One region of the Streptomyces sp. NPDC088350 genome, then DNA from elsewhere that is predicted to be linked to it. Evidence: riboswitches for the same ligand, from Rfam matches in the RefSeq annotation. Region 1 holds a riboswitch; the other holds the start of a gene.
What was found. A riboswitch is a leader RNA that binds a small molecule or an ion and turns the genes downstream of it on or off. The one in region 1 is predicted to bind glycine.
Positions count from the first base shown of each region.

Region 2: another riboswitch for glycine. It lies ahead of gcvP (aminomethyl-transferring glycine dehydrogenase); the one in region 1 lies ahead of gcvT (glycine cleavage system aminomethyltransferase GcvT).

Region 1 covers NZ_JBIVNL010000011.1:307,889-315,327, reverse strand. The annotation lists gene ACIQBL_RS35635 (L-serine ammonia-lyase) at 1-291, opposite strand, end outside; gene glyA (serine hydroxymethyltransferase) at 473-1,747, opposite strand; gene gcvH (glycine cleavage system protein GcvH) at 1,775-2,152, opposite strand; gene gcvT (glycine cleavage system aminomethyltransferase GcvT) at 2,264-3,430, opposite strand; glycine riboswitch at 3,584-3,697, opposite strand; gene ACIQBL_RS35615 (AAA family ATPase) at 3,846-4,535, shown strand; gene ACIQBL_RS35610 (enhanced serine sensitivity protein SseB) at 4,600-5,385, shown strand; gene ACIQBL_RS35605 (enhanced serine sensitivity protein SseB C-terminal domain-containing protein) at 5,556-6,344, shown strand; gene ACIQBL_RS35600 (ABC transporter permease) at 6,692-7,439, shown strand, end outside.
Region 2 covers NZ_JBIVNL010000005.1:792,972-800,410, reverse strand. The annotation lists gene ACIQBL_RS21390 (FHA domain-containing protein) at 1-847, shown strand, start outside; gene ACIQBL_RS21385 (MerR family transcriptional regulator) at 891-1,628, shown strand; gene ACIQBL_RS21380 (bifunctional nuclease family protein) at 1,714-2,187, shown strand; gene ACIQBL_RS21375 (MerR family transcriptional regulator) at 2,406-3,050, shown strand; partial or broken gene ACIQBL_RS21370 (DNA polymerase IV) at 3,108-4,580, shown strand; gene ACIQBL_RS21365 (PRC-barrel domain-containing protein) at 4,841-5,215, opposite strand; glycine riboswitch at 5,330-5,425, shown strand; gene gcvP (aminomethyl-transferring glycine dehydrogenase) at 5,613-7,439, shown strand, end outside.

The DNA of each region.
Region 1 (7,439 bases):
GATGCGTCCCGACTCCTTGATCCGCTCGACCCGTTCATCGGCCCCCTCCACATCCACCGTGCGCGGAGACTCGCCCTCCAGGCCGAGCAGCACCGCCTTGGGGGTGCCGTGCCCGTGGCCGGTCGCGCCGAGGGAGCCGTACAGCTCGGTGCGGACCGAGGCGACGGCGTCCAGCAGTTCGTCGTTGCGCAGCCGGCGCGCGAACATGCGGGCCGCCCGCATCGGGCCGACCGTATGGGAGCTGGACGGGCCGATGCCGATCGAGAACAGGTCGAAGACCGAGATGGCCACGGAGACTCCTCAGAACGCAGGACGTGCGGGGTGGTGCGGGATTCAAGGGCGCGAAGCGCTTCGAACAGGGCGGTGGCGGGCGACGGGTGGGCGGGGCACCGCGCGCACCTTCCAGTGTGCGCGGCGCCCCGGGCGGGCGACTACAGCCCGGTGGGTCGACTGCAGCGCCCGGTGGGCCGACCTACAGCCCGGGATACAGCGGGTACTTCTCCGCCAGCGCGGTCACGCGGGCCTTCAGATCCTCCACGTCGGCCTCCCCGAAGGGAGAGGGCGCCTTCAGCGTCTCCGCGATGACGTCCGCGACCTCGGCGAAGTCCTCGGCCGTGAAGCCGCGGGTCGCCAGCGCCGGCGTGCCGATGCGCAGGCCCGAGGTGACCATCGGCGGACGCGGGTCGTTCGGGACGGCGTTGCGGTTGACCGTGATGCCGACCTCGTGGAGCCGGTCCTCGGCCTGCTGACCGTCCAGTTCGGATTTCCGCAGATCGACCAGGACGAGGTGCACGTCCGTGCCGCCGGACAGGACATCGACGCCTACGGCCTTCACGTCGTCCCGCACCAGGCGCTCGGCCAGCAGCCGCGCCCCCTCCACGGTACGCCGCTGGCGCTCCTTGAAGTCCTCGCCCGCCGCGACTTTGAAGGAGACCGCCTTCGCGGCGATCACATGCTCCAGCGGACCGCCCTGGAAGCCCGGGAAGACGGAGGAGTTGAGCTTCTTCGCGAACGACTGCTTCGCGAGGATGATTCCGCCGCGCGGGCCGCCCAGCGTCTTGTGGGTCGTGGACGTCACGACGTCCGCGTACGGGACCGGGTTCGGGTGCAGACCCGCGGCCACCAGACCCGCGAAGTGCGCCATGTCGACCCACAGAAAGGCCTCGACCTCGTCCGCGATCCGGCGGAACTCGGCGAAGTCCAGCTGCCGCGGATACGCCGACCAGCCCGCGATGATGACCTTCGGGCGGTGCTCCTTGGCGAGCTTCTCCAGCTCGGCCATGTCGACCAGACCGGTCTGCGCGTCCACGTGGTAGGCGACCACGTTGAACTGCTTGCCGGAGAAGTTCAGCCGCATCCCGTGGGTGAGGTGGCCGCCGTGCGCCAGGTCCAGGCCGAGGATCGTGTCGCCGGGCTGGGCCAGCGCGAACAGGGCGGCCTGGTTGGCGGAGGCGCCCGAGTGCGGCTGCACGTTGGCGTACTCGGCGCCGAACAGCTCCTTGACCCGGTCGATCGCGATCTGCTCGGCCACGTCGACGTGCTCGCAGCCGCCGTAGTAACGGCGGCCCGGGTAGCCCTCGGCGTACTTGTTGGTGAGGACCGAGCCCTGCGCCTCCATGACCGCGACCGGAGCGAAGTTCTCCGAGGCGATCATCTCCAGCGTGGACTGCTGCCGGCGCAGCTCGGCGTCGACCGCGGCGGCGATGTCCGGGTCGAGCTCGTGCAGGGGAGTGTTCAGGACGGACAGGTGATCAGACATCGGTGGTACGACTCCTCAGCCGGCGGAAAAAGCGGTGTACTCGTCGGCGGAGAGCAGGTCGGCCGGCTCCTCCGCGACACGCACCTTGAACAGCCAACCCCCTTCGAAGGGAGCCGAGTTCACCAGCGACGGGTCGTTCACCACGTCCTCGTTGATCTCGGTGACCTCGCCGCCGACCGGCGAGTACAGGTCGGACACCGACTTGGTCGACTCCAGCTCACCGCAGGACTCGCCCGCGGTCACGGTGGAGCCCACCTCGGGAAGCTGGGCGTAGACGACATCGCCGAGCGCGTTGGCCGCGAACTCGGTGATGCCGACCGTCGAGACGCCGTCCTCGGCGACCGACAGCCACTCGTGCTCCTTGCTGTAGCGCAGCTGCTGGGGGTTGTTCATGGCCTGAATTCTCCTGTACGCGGGGGAGTGCTGATGAATGGGGCACTGCGGAGGGCATCGGCGAACAGGGGCGATCCGCCCCGGGTCACAGACGTGACGCTACGACGACTGTCACTTCTCGCGCTTGTAGAACGGCAGTGCCACGACCTCGTACGGCTCGTGACTGCCCCGGATGTCCACGCCGACACCGGTCGTGCCCGGCGCCGAGTGCGCCGCGTCGACGTAGGCCATGGCGATGGGCCTGCCCAGGGTGGGGGAGGGGGCGCCGGAGGTGATCTCGCCGATCACCTGTCCGCCGGCGACCACGGAGTACCCGGCGCGCGGGACCCGGCGGCCCTCGGCGACGAGTCCGACCAGGACGCGCGGGGGCTGCGAGGCGGCGCGCTCGGCGGCGGCCTCCAGGGCGCCGCGCCCGACGAAGTCGCCGTCCTTCTCGAACTTGACGACCCGGCCGAGCCCGGCGTCGAACGGGGTGAGGGAGGTGGACAGTTCGTGCCCGTACAGCGGCATGCCCGCCTCCAGGCGCAGCGTGTCCCGGCAGGACAGGCCGCACGGGATCAGCCCGGTGCCCGCGCCTGCCTCGGTCAGCGCCTCCCACAGCTTCTCCGCGTCACCGGGGGCGACGAACAGCTCGAAGCCGTCCTCGCCGGTGTAGCCGGTGCGCGCGATCAGCGCCGGGACACCCGCGACCGTGCCGGGCAGACCGGCGTAGTACTTCAGGCCGTCGAGGTCGGCGATGGGGGCACCTCCCGGATCGAGCGAAGTCGAGACTCTGGGGGACAGCGAGGCGAGGATGCCGGGGGACTCGGGGCCCTGCACGGCGAGCAGCGCGTACGCGTCACGGTCGTCGCGGACGACGGCGTCGAAGCCCTCGGCGCGCTCCACCAACGAGTCCAGGACAATCTGCGCGTTGGACGCGTTGGCCACCACCATGTACTCGTGGTCGGCCAGCCGATAGACGATCAGGTCGTCAAGAATCCCGCCGTCGGCCTGGCAGATCATGGTGTAGCGGGCGCGGCCGACGCCCACGGAAGCGATGTTGCCGACGAGGGCGTAGTTGAGGAGACGGGCCGCGTCCGGTCCCGTGACCGTGATCTCGCCCATGTGCGAGAGGTCGAAGAGGCCGGCCTTCGTACGGACGGCGAGGTGCTCGTCGCGCTCCGAGCCGTAGCGCAGCGGCATGTCCCAGCCGGCGAAGTCGGTCATCGTCGCACCGAGCGAGCGGTGCAGCGCGTCGAGCGCGGTGCGGCGCTTCTCAGGGGTGGCGGTACTGCTCATCGGTCGGTCTCCCAAGGCATGACGGCGAGGTCGTTCCTCCCCATCTGTCATCGGAACCTGAGAGGTTCGCCATGACCGCACGGGATACGCACGGGACATGGGTTGCACCTTGGGTGGGACCACCGGGACGGGCGGTCCGCTTTTCAGATGTGCCTCGCCCGCGCGGTAACTGGGCCTGAGAGATTCAAGGGAGGGACTTGCTCCTTCGGCGCCCCGGACGTCGTACGCCTGACGACGTATGACTGGGGACTCTCCCGCGCGGATTCAAGCGGCCGGTATGCAGTTGGCGCGCACATCATCGCACAGGCTTTGTAACAGGCCTGTGGCCGGAAGCGAACGGAACCGCGAGACACCGTGCATTACCTTCTCTTTACATTAAGTGGGGAGAACCTTTCCTGACCCCGCAGGGAGGACGATCACGGTGACAAGGACCACGGCGTACGCCACGACCTCGGCCGTCGCGCTGCCCAAGCAGCCCTCGGCCCCGGCCAGGGAGGCATGCCCGGCCCGCCCGGTACCGACAGTCCGCGATCTTCGCGAGCGCGCCGGACACAGCCCGCACGGACTCCTCTTCGGCCCCCGTGACCTGGTCGTCGTCACGGGCCTGCCCGGCAGCGGCAAGTCCACGCTGATGCGGCGCGCGGTCGCGGGCGACGCGGTCCGCGTGGACAGCCAGGACACCCGCGACCGCTGGGACGCCCGTATGTCCCGCATGTCCGGTCTCCTTCCGTACGCGGTCTACCGCCCCCTGGTCCGCCTAGCCCACTACGCCGGGCTGCACCGCGTCCTGCGCTCCGCGTCCGGAGCCGTCGTGCACGACTGCGGCACGCAGAGCTGGGTGCGCGGCTGGCTGGCCCGCGCGGCGCACCGCCGGGGCGGCTCGCTGCACCTGGTGTTCCTCGACGTCAGCCCGGACACCGCGCTCGACGGCCAGCGCGAACGGGGTCGCGGAGTCTCGCGGTACGCGTTCCTGCGCCACCGCCGGGCGGCCACCGGTCTGCTCCGAGCCGTGGAGCGCGGTGACCTGCCCCGGGGTGTCGCCTCGGCGGTCCTGCTGGACCGGGACGCGGCGGACGTGCTGCGCCGGATCGACTTCGGGGACTGAGCCGCTAGCCTTTTGAGCCACAGCAGGGTTACAGCAGGCGGTTTCACCAGCAGGCGGTAGGTAGATGGACTTCCCGGCGGACTTCCCCGGACAGGCGTACCCCCACCCCCATCCGCACGGCGGATGGCCCGGCAACGAGCTGGAGGAGGTACTCTCGGTCTCCCTGGGCATGCCCTCGGCCGGCGGCCGGATCATCGAGGTGCTCGGCCGCAGCTTCATCTGGATCCCGCTGCCCAACGGCGGCGGCCCGCAGAGCGGCCCCCTGGACCTGCCCACGCTGGAGATCGACGGGCAGGCCTACGTCCCGGTCTTCAGCTCGGAGGAGCAGTTCCGCCGGGTCGTCGGCTCGCATCTGTCGTTCACCATCGCGCCCGCGGTGGAGTTCGCCCGCGGGCTGCCCCCGCAGGTCGGCCTCGCGGTGAACCCGGACGGCATGGTCGGCGTTCCCCTTCCCCCGCCCGCCGTCGCCGAGCTGTGCCGCGTCGGCCGCAGCGCCCTCGACGGCCCCACCAGCGGCGGCCGGGTCCGCCTCTTCGAACCCGACTGGCAGGACGACCCGGTCGACTTCCTCGCCGCGGCCTCCGCCGAGTTCGCCGGCACGGGCGTGGTCGGCACGGCGCGCCGCTGCCTCGCCGCCATCGAAACCGCGGCCCCCGTGATGTTCGTAGGTGTAGAACTCACCAACTGGGACGGCGACTTGAGGGCGGCCCCCATGGACGCCCTGTCCCGGGCCCTCACCACGACCCAGGTCAAATGGCCGGTCAACCTGGTCCTCCTGGACGTAACCCAGGACCCGGTGGCGGACTGGATGCGCCAGACGGTGCGCCCCTTCTATACACAGGGTCACTGAGAGCGCCCCAAAGGGGCGCGGGGCTGTGTCGATGCGCGGCTCCGCCGCTGCGAGCACCCAGCCACGACGCACCCGCACTCGCCAACGCACCCGAGGCCCCCACCCCTTGGGCGCTTAAGCTGTTTCCATCACCGCAGAAACGCAGGGCACCTACCAAAAGGAGCGGACACGTGAGCGCCAGCGGCACCGCGACCGGCCAGGTCGAGCACATGCTGCGCCAGGTGACGCCCGGGCGCTACGACGCCTACGAGGCACTCCTCCGCGCCCTCGCGACCCCCCACTCCGGCCAGATCTGGATGCTCCTGTGGCACGGCCAGTCCGGCTCCCCGGACGCCCAGTACGGGAACATGCACGTCGAGGGGTACGGCTACGCCCCCTGCGTCACCTCCGCCCAGGAGCTGTCGGCCAGCGGCTGGAACCGCTCGTACGAGGTGGTCGACGGCCTGGACGTGGCCCGCACCCTCTACCCCGACCACTTCGGCCTCTGGCTCAACCCGCACGCCCCCGGCGGCGGCGTCGGCATCCCCTGGCTCGACCTGCGCCGGATCGCCACCGGCCTGGAGCGCCAGCCCGCGGGCCCGCTGCGCCTGACGGAACCGGCGATCGAGGTCCCGCAGTTCTACGCCCTGCTCACGCAGAACGCCCACCGCACCCCGGCGGTCCGCACCCTCCGCCGCGCCTGGGTGCAGCCCGCGCTCGGGGCGCCGTATCTCGCGATCGGTCTGGACGTCTACGACACCAGCCCGCCCGCCGTGGACTCGGTGCGCGGCATGATGCAGCAGTCCATCGGCGCGGTCCCGGAGGGGCTGCCGGTGTCGACCGTGGCGATGTCCGACGACTACGACCCGGTGGCGCTCTGGCTGCGGGCGAACGCCCGCCCGTTCTACGACCGCGAGGCCCACGCGGCACCCGCCCAGGCGGGTGGGTACGGATACCCGCCCGCCCGTGGTGGATACTGAGCCCGCGAGTCTTCTTCTCAGCCTCTTCTCAGCCTCTCCGCAGGATTTACGTCTACGACACATTTCTTCGCGCGTAGATCGCGACGGGATGCCGTAAAAGTCGCTGAATTGTCGTTCTGTCCAAACTGCCCGGCGTCCGGGGGGCGTTACCCCGTGTCCGTATAACGGAACCCTCCAGCCCGCATCACGTTTACGCATCCATTCACCGCCAAGTCTGGCAACAGATCACCAAAGCGTTGAAGACTCCCGCACCAGGGGCGGTTCGCCCCCGTGTACGACGGACTGATCATGCCGCCACAGCGGCAAGTGTGGGCCGGCTACCGCCGGTTGAGAGGGGTCCCTGCCAGATGACGGCACCATTGCACGAGCCGACTGCGGATACGGCCCCGAGTGCGGCCGAGGAAGCGGCGGTAGCGAGCGCCGATACGAAGGGCGTACAGGGCCGTTCCCTGGGCCGGATCGCGTGGGAGCGCCTGAAGCGCGACAAGCTCGCCCTCGCGGGCGGCATCGTCGTGCTCCTCCTCGTGCTCGTCGCGATCCTCGCCCCCGTGATCGCCAACCTGATCGGGCAGGATCCGGACACCTTCCACGAGAGCCTGATCGACCCGCTGTTCGGCACCCCCAAGGGGTCCCTCGGCGGCATCAGCGGCGACCACCTGCTGGGCGTCGAGCCCGTCAACGGCCGCGACATCTTCGCGCGAATCCTCTACGGCTCCCGGATCTCGCTCCTCGTCGGCTTCCTGTCCGCGATCGTCGCCATCGTGCTCGGCACCGTCCTCGGCATCCTGGCCGGCTTCTTCGGCGGCTGGGTCGACTCGGCGATCAGCCGCGTCATGGACGGTCTGCTGGCCTTCCCGCAGCTGCTCTTCATCATCGCGCTGGTCTCCGTGATGCCGAACGAGATGCTGGGCCTGAGCGGGTCCAACGTGCGTGTGTTCGTGATGATCCTGGTCATCGGCTTCTTCGGCTGGCCGTACATCGGACGCGTGGTGCGCGGCCAGACGCTCTCGATGCGTGAGCGCGAGTACGTCGAGGCCGCCCGATCGCTGGGCGCCGGGCGCTTCTACATCCTGTTCAAGGAGCTGCTGCCCAACC
Region 2 (7,439 bases), on a different contig from region 1:
CGGACGTTGTGAGGATGTCCGGGTCAACCGGTGTGTTCAATCAGGGTTCGTCCTGCCCCACGGGCGGGTCTGTTTCGGTCAAGGGGAATCGCCCGTGAAGTTGTTTGCGAAGTTGTTCGGCAAGAGTGCGAAAGAAGGCAGCGACAGTCAGACCGCCCGCCATCGCGCCCAACCGGACGCAGAAGGCCAGCGCCCGCTGTTCCGCGATCAGGTCGGTGGCCAGGGCGCGCCGTCGGTTGACCCTGCGCAGTCCGGCGACATAGGTTTCGGGCAACCGTCAACCTCAAGTACGGGTGGAGGGTTTTCCCCTATGTCGGCCCTGGTGTGTACGAGGTGCGGTAACCGCAACGCGGAGAACAGCCGCTTCTGTTCCAACTGTGGTGCGCCGCTGCGGCCCGGCGCGACCCCGGAGCGTCCGTCCGAGACGACCTCCACCATCTCCATCTCCGGTCTCGAGGCCTACGACGCCGAGGTCACCGGCCAGACGCAGATGCCCACGCTCTCCCCGGAGGCGCAGGCCGCCGTGGACGCCCTGCCGTTGGGCTCGGCGCTCCTGGTGGTGCGCCGCGGGCCGAACTCGGGCAGCCGCTTCCTGCTGGACGGCGAGCTGACCACGGCCGGCCGTCATCCGCAGAGCGACATCTTCCTGGACGACGTCACGGTCTCGCGCCGGCATGTGGAGTTCCGGCGCGCTCCTGACGGTTCGTTCACGGTCGCCGACGTCGGCAGCCTGAACGGCACGTACGTCAACCGCGAACGCATCGACTCGGTCCCTCTGGCGAACGGTGACGAGGTGCAGATCGGCAAGTACCGGCTGGTGTTCTACGCGAGCCAGCGGGGTTACTGACCCTCCCTCGGACTGGGTCCGGGGGGATTCCCCAGGAAGGTCCATGCTTCAAACACCGAGCGGCGGTGCCGGGCACGGCACCGCCGCCGCGGACACTGGGCTGATGAGCATCGGCACGGTGCTGACCGTGCTGCGCGACGAGTTCCCCGAAGTCACCATCTCCAAGATCCGCTTCCTGGAGTCGGAGGGCCTCATCGAGCCGCAGCGGACCCCTTCCGGGTACCGCAAGTTCACCCCCGCCGACGTCGAGCGCCTCGGCCATGTCCTGAGGATGCAGCGGGACCACTATCTGCCGCTCAAGGTGATCCGTGAGCACCTCGACGCCATGGAGCGCGGGGAGGCCGCCCCGCTGCCCACCGTGGGGCGTCAGCGGGACGGGGAAATCGTCCTGGAGCCCGTGGAGGGGCCCACGGCGGCCCGCATCGGGCGCACCGAGCTGCTGGCCGCCGTAGGGATCGGTGAGGAGGAGCTCGACGAGTGGGAGTCGTACGGGCTCATCGCTCCGCTGCCGGACGGGGTTTATGACGCCGAGGCCGTCACCGTGGCGGGACTTGTCCTCGAATTGGGGCGGTTCGGGATCGAACCGCGGCATCTGCGGGTGATGAAGGCGGCGGCGGACCGTGAGGCCGGGCTCGTCGACCAGGTGGTGGCCCCGCTCAAGCGGCACCGCAATCCGCAGACGAGGGCCCACGCGGAGGCCCGTACGAAGGAGCTGGCGGGGCTCACGGTGAAGCTGCACGCCGCGCTGGTGCAGACCGCGCTCGGCACCCGCCTGCCCTGAGCCGGGCGGGCTCGCGGCTGCCTGATCGGTCACCCGTTCTCGGCCCGACTACCCAAACGTCCCGGGCACGGCCTAGGGTTGCTGTGTGAACGAGCTCGATGTCGTAGGTGTCCGGGTCGAAATGCCCTCCAACCAACCGATCGTGCTCCTGCGTGAAGTGGGAGGCGACCGCTACCTCCCCATCTGGATCGGGCCCGGGGAGGCGACGGCGATCGCCTTCGCACAGCAGGGCATGGCCCCCGCACGACCGCTGACCCACGACCTGTTCAAGGACGTGCTGGAGGCGGTCGGTCAGGAGCTGACCGAAGTGCGCATCACGGATCTGCGGGAGGGTGTCTTCTACGCGGAGCTGGTGTTCGCCAGCGGCGTCGAGGTGAGCGCCCGCCCCTCCGACGCCATAGCGCTGGCGCTGCGCACGGGGACGCCGATCTACGGCAGCGACGGCGTGCTCGACGACGCCGGCATCGCGATCCCGGACGAGCAGGAGGACGAGGTGGAGAAGTTCCGCGAGTTCCTCGACCAGATCTCGCCCGAGGACTTCGGCACCAACAGCCAGTGAGACCGGCGGCCGGGCCCAAGAAATGCTGGCATTTGCCACCGGCGTGTGAGAGCGTCCTGCGGCTCCCCGCGAGCGCATTCGGCTAGCCTTTCCCCGCGGTGGGGTACGGGAAACCACTCCTAGGGTGATTATCACTCGGCGTGCCGAGTGTGGCGATCGTTGACGCACCCCTGGTGACTGCCTACCGTCGAGAAGGCAGGTCAAGGACGGAGGTCGGCGTGAGAAGCAGCGGCGACGGTACGGCTGGGGGTGCCCCGGAACGCAGTTTCGGGGACAGTGGCCCGTACCCGCTTCATGGCAGTGCGGCCGATCACGCTCCGCATCGACCCACTGCCGTGCCGAGCAGCGGAGGGGCGACGTCCATGGCGTCCGAGCAGATCGGCTACCGGGGCCCGACGGCCTGTGCGGCGGCCGGCATCACCTATCGGCAACTGGACTACTGGGCGCGCACCGGGCTCGTGGAGCCCAGTGTGCGGCCCGCACACGGGTCGGGGACACAGCGGCTCTACAGCTTCCGGGACGTCGTCGTCCTGAAGATCGTCAAGCGGTTCCTCGACACGGGCGTGTCGCTGCAGAACATCCGCAGCGCCGTTCTGCACCTGAAGGAGTGCGACTTCCGGGACCTGGAACGCATGACGCTGATGAGCGACGGCGCCACGGTCTACGAGTGCACCTCGCCGGACGAGGTCCACGCGCTGCTCCAGGGCGGCCAGGGCGTCTTCGGGATCGCCGTGGGTGTCGTGTGGCGGGATGTCGAGAGCGCCCTGTCCCAGTTGCACGGGGAGCGTGTCGACACGGGCGAGACGCTGGTCGGGTCCAACCCCGCCGACGAGCTGGCCAGGCGGCGCAACCGGGCCGTCTGAGGGCCCGGCGGGAGCCGTAGCGGGGCATTGTCAGTGGCGTAGGGCAGCATCGGAGATGTGAGAACCGCGCCCACGATCCTGCATCTCGACATGGATGCCTTCTTCGCCTCGGCGGAGCAGGCGTCCAAGCCGAGCCTGCGCGGGAAGGCCGTCGTGGTGGGCGGGCTCGGGCCGCGCGGGGTGGTGGCCACCGCGTCGTACGAGGCACGGGTCTTCGGGGTGAACTCGGCGATGCCGATGGGGCAGGCGCGCCGGCTGGCTCCGAACGCCGCGTATCTCGTGCCGCGGTTCGGGTTCTACCGGTCGATCAGCGAGCAGGTGATGGGGCTGCTGCGGGCGTTGTCGCCGCTGGTGGAGCCGTTGAGCCTGGACGAGGCGTTCGTGGACCTGGAGGCCGGGGGAGCCGCCTGGGACGCGGACTCGGCGCGGCTGACCGGGGAGCGGCTGCGGGCCGACATACGGGCGGTCACGGGGCTCACGGGATCGGTGGGGCTCGCCGCCTCCAAGATGATCGCGAAGATCGCCTCCGAGCGGGCCAAGCCCGACGGGCTCGTGCTGATCGAGCCCGGGAGCGAGCGGGCCCTGCTGGGGCCGCTGTCGGTGCGCACGCTGCCGGGGGTCGGCCCGGCGACGGGCGACCATCTGCGGCGGGCCGGGATCACCACGGTCGACGAGATCGCCGAGGCGGGCGAGGACGAGCTCGTACGGCTGGTGGGCAAGGCGCACGGGCACGCGCTGTACGCGATGGCGCTCGCGCACGACGAGCGGCCCGTGGTGGCCGAGCGGGAGACCAAGTCGGTGTCCGTCGAGGACACGTACGACGTGGACATCCACGACCGGATCCGGGTGGGCCTGGAGGTGCAGCGGCTCGCCGACCGGTGCGTGCGGCGGCTGCGGAGCGCCGGGCTGTCGGGGCGGACCATCGTGCTGAAGGTGCGGCGGTACGACTTCTCGACGCTGACCCGGTCCGAGACGCTGCGCGGGCCCACCGACGACCCGGGAGTGGTGCGGGAGGCGGCGGCCCGGTTGCTGGACTCCGTGGACACCACGGGCGGGGTACGGCTGCTAGGGGTGGGTGTCTCCGGGCTCGCCGACTACACGCAGGAGGACCTGTTCGCGCAGGCGGCGGGGGAGCAGGCCGACCTCCTTGAGGAGGAGCACACGGAGGAGGTCGGCGAGGAGCAGGCGGCGCCCGTGGAGCGCCACTGGCCCGCGGGGCACGACGTGCACCACGCCGGGTTCGGGCACGGGTGGGTGCAGGGAAGTGGGTTGGGGCGGGTCACCGTGCGGTTTGAGACGCCTGAGGATGCGGGGCCGGGGCGGGTGCGGACGTTCCGGACCGACGATCCGGAGTTGGAGCCGGCGGAACCGTTGCCGTTGGTGGCGCGGGAGGCGGGGGAGTCGCCGGGGGTGGCTGTGCCGCCGGTCGAGCCGTTGCCGTTGGCCAGGCGAGATTCCGGTGTCGGGCCTGCCGAGACTTTGCCGTCGGCCGCGTCGGACCCCGACGTTGCGCAGGCCGAGTCGCCGCCGTCGGACGTGCGGGATTCCGGCGGCATGCCTGCTGCGCCGCCGCCGTTGGCAGTGTCGGGGCCCGACGACTCGCCCGCCGCGCCGACGCCTCCGGAGCTTCGAAGATCGGGCGACGACCCGGCCGTCGAACGGGCTCAGGTTTCGTGCGAGTCTGCCGGCTTGCCGCTGTCGTCGGTCGCGCGACCTCTCGGCGTCCCGCCCGCCGCGTCGACTGACCCGGAGACTCGACGGCCCGGTGATGACCTGCCCGCCGAGCGGCCTCAGGTGTTGTCGTCCGAGCCTGCCAGTTTGCCGAAGTCGTGGTCCGGGAGGGACGGGGGTGGGGCCACGTCGAGGCCGTAGTGGTGGTAGAGCTGGAGTTCCTGGTCGGGGGAGAGGTGGCGGCCGACTCCGAAGTCGGGGGCGTCCTTGATCAGGGAGCGGTCGAAGGGGATGTGGAGGGTGCCTTCGATCAGTTCGCTGGGCTCCAGGGGGACGAAGGCGTCTCTGGAGAACAGGCCGGTGCGTATGGCCGCCCACTCCGGAACGCCGGTCGCGTCGTCGAGGTAGACCTCGTCGATCGTGCCGATCTTGGCGCCGGTGCGGTCGAACGCCTTGCGGCCGATCAGGTTGCGCGGATCGATATCGGTCTGCACGGGCCCTCCTCCTGGTCGCAACTCATCCGTAAGCACTACAAAAGAGCACATTGGAGAAGGTGGCCACTCGAAAGCTCGGCTTCAACGCTCGCTGGTAGGCTGGCAAGCGGCTGCTGACCCCGTGCGGGAGAGTCCTCCAGACTTCATCGGAGGCGCCGAAGGAGCAAATCCTCCCCGGAATCTCTCAGGCTCACGTACCGCACGGACGAGGTCACTCTGGAAAGCAGGGCGCGTGTCGTCGATGGTGTCGACGGCTCGCGCTCTCACCGACGGTGAAAACCGGTGACCTTCGGGTGGCCGGTGAAGCTCTCAGGTTGAGATGACAGAGGGGGAGGCCGTCCGGCACCCCGATGTCGTGGTGCCCTCGAAGGTCGTGTCCGACCAGGAGGCCTCCCTCATGACCACCCCTCGCCCTTCGCTCTCCGAGCTCGAACAGGGCATCCCGTTCGAGCAGCGCCACATCGGACCCGACCAGGAAGCGCGGGCCAAGATGCTCGCGCAGGTCGGCTACGGCTCGCTCGACGAGCTGACGGCCGCCGCGGTCCCGGATGTGATCAAGAACGCCGACTCCCTGGACCTGCCGGGCGCCCGCACCGAGGCCGAGGTGCTGGCCGAGCTGCGCTCCCTCGCGGACCGCAACGAAGTCCTTGGTTCCATGATCGGGCTCGGGTACTACGGGACCTTCACCCCGCCCGTGATCCTGCGCAATGTCATGGAGAATCCGGCTTGGTACACGGCCTACACGCCGTACCAGCCGGAGATCTCCCAGGGGCGGCTCGAAGCCCTGCTGAACTTCCAGACCATGGTCGCCGACCTGACCGGGCTGCCGACCTCCGGCGCCTCCCTGCTCGACGAGGGAACCGCCGCCGCGGAAGCCGTGGCGCTGTCGCGGCGCATGGGCAAGAACAAGAAGGGGCTGTTCCTGGTCGACGCGGACGCGTTGCCGCAGACCATCGCCGTGATCGAGACCCGTGCCGAGCCGGCCGGCGTCGAGGTCGTCGTCGCCGACCTCAGCGAGGGCATCCCGGCCGACATCGCCGAGCGTGAGATCAACGGCGTGCTCGTGCAGTACCCGGGCGCCTCCGGTGCCGTACGCGACATCAAGCCGCTGATCGAGCAGGCGCACGCGCTCGGCGCCCTCGTCACCGTCGCCGCCGATCTGCTCGCGCTCACGCTGCTGAAGTCGCCGGGTGAGCTGGGGGCGGACATCGCGGTCGGTACGACGCAGCGCTTCGGGGTGCCGATGGGCTTCGGCGGGCCGCACGCCGGATACATGGCCGTGCGCGAGAAGTTCGCGCGCAGCCTGCCCGGGCGACTCGTGGGCGTGTCCGTCGACGCCGACGGACACAAGGCCTACCGCCTCGCCCTGCAGACCCGCGAGCAGCACATCCGCCGCGAGAAGGCCACCAGCAACATCTGTACCGCTCAGGTGCTGCTCGCCGTCATGGCCGGGATGTACGCGGTCTACCACGGGCCCGAGGGGCTCAAGGGCATCGCGCGGCGGACGCACCGGTACGCCACGATCCTTGCCGCCGGGCTCACCGCCGGCGGTGTCGAGGTCGTGCACGGCGGTTACTTCGACACGCTGACCGCGCGCGTTCCGGGCCGGGCCGCCGAGGTCGTCGCCGCCGCCCGCGAGGACGGGGTCAACCTGTGTCTCGTGGACGCGGACCAGGTGTCGATCGCCTGCGACGAGACCACCACCCGTGCCCAACTGGCCGCCGTATGGGCCGCGTTCGGGGTGGCTGGTGACGTTGAGGCGCTTGACGCCTCCGCCGCGGACACGCTGCCCGAGGGCCTGCTGCGTACCGACGCCTACCTCACGCACCCCGTCTTCCGGGACCACCGTTCCGAGACCGCGATGCTGCGGTACCTGCGCAGGCTCGCGGACCGGGACTACGCGCTCGACCGCGGCATGATCCCACTCGGCTCCTGCACCATGAAGCTCAACGCGACCACCGAGATGGAGCCGGTCACCTGGCCCGAGTTCGGGCAGCTGCACCCCTTCGCGCCCGCCGAGCAGGCGGGGGGATACCTCACACTCATCCGGGAGTTGGAGGAACGGCTGGCCGAGGTCACCGGGTACGACAAGGTGTCGTTGCAGCCGAATGCCGGTTCGCAGGGGGAGTTGGCCGGGCTGCTTGCGGTTCGCGGGTATCACCGGGCCAACGGGGACGAGCAGCGGACTGTCTGCCTCATTCCGTCGTCCGCGCACGGCACCAAC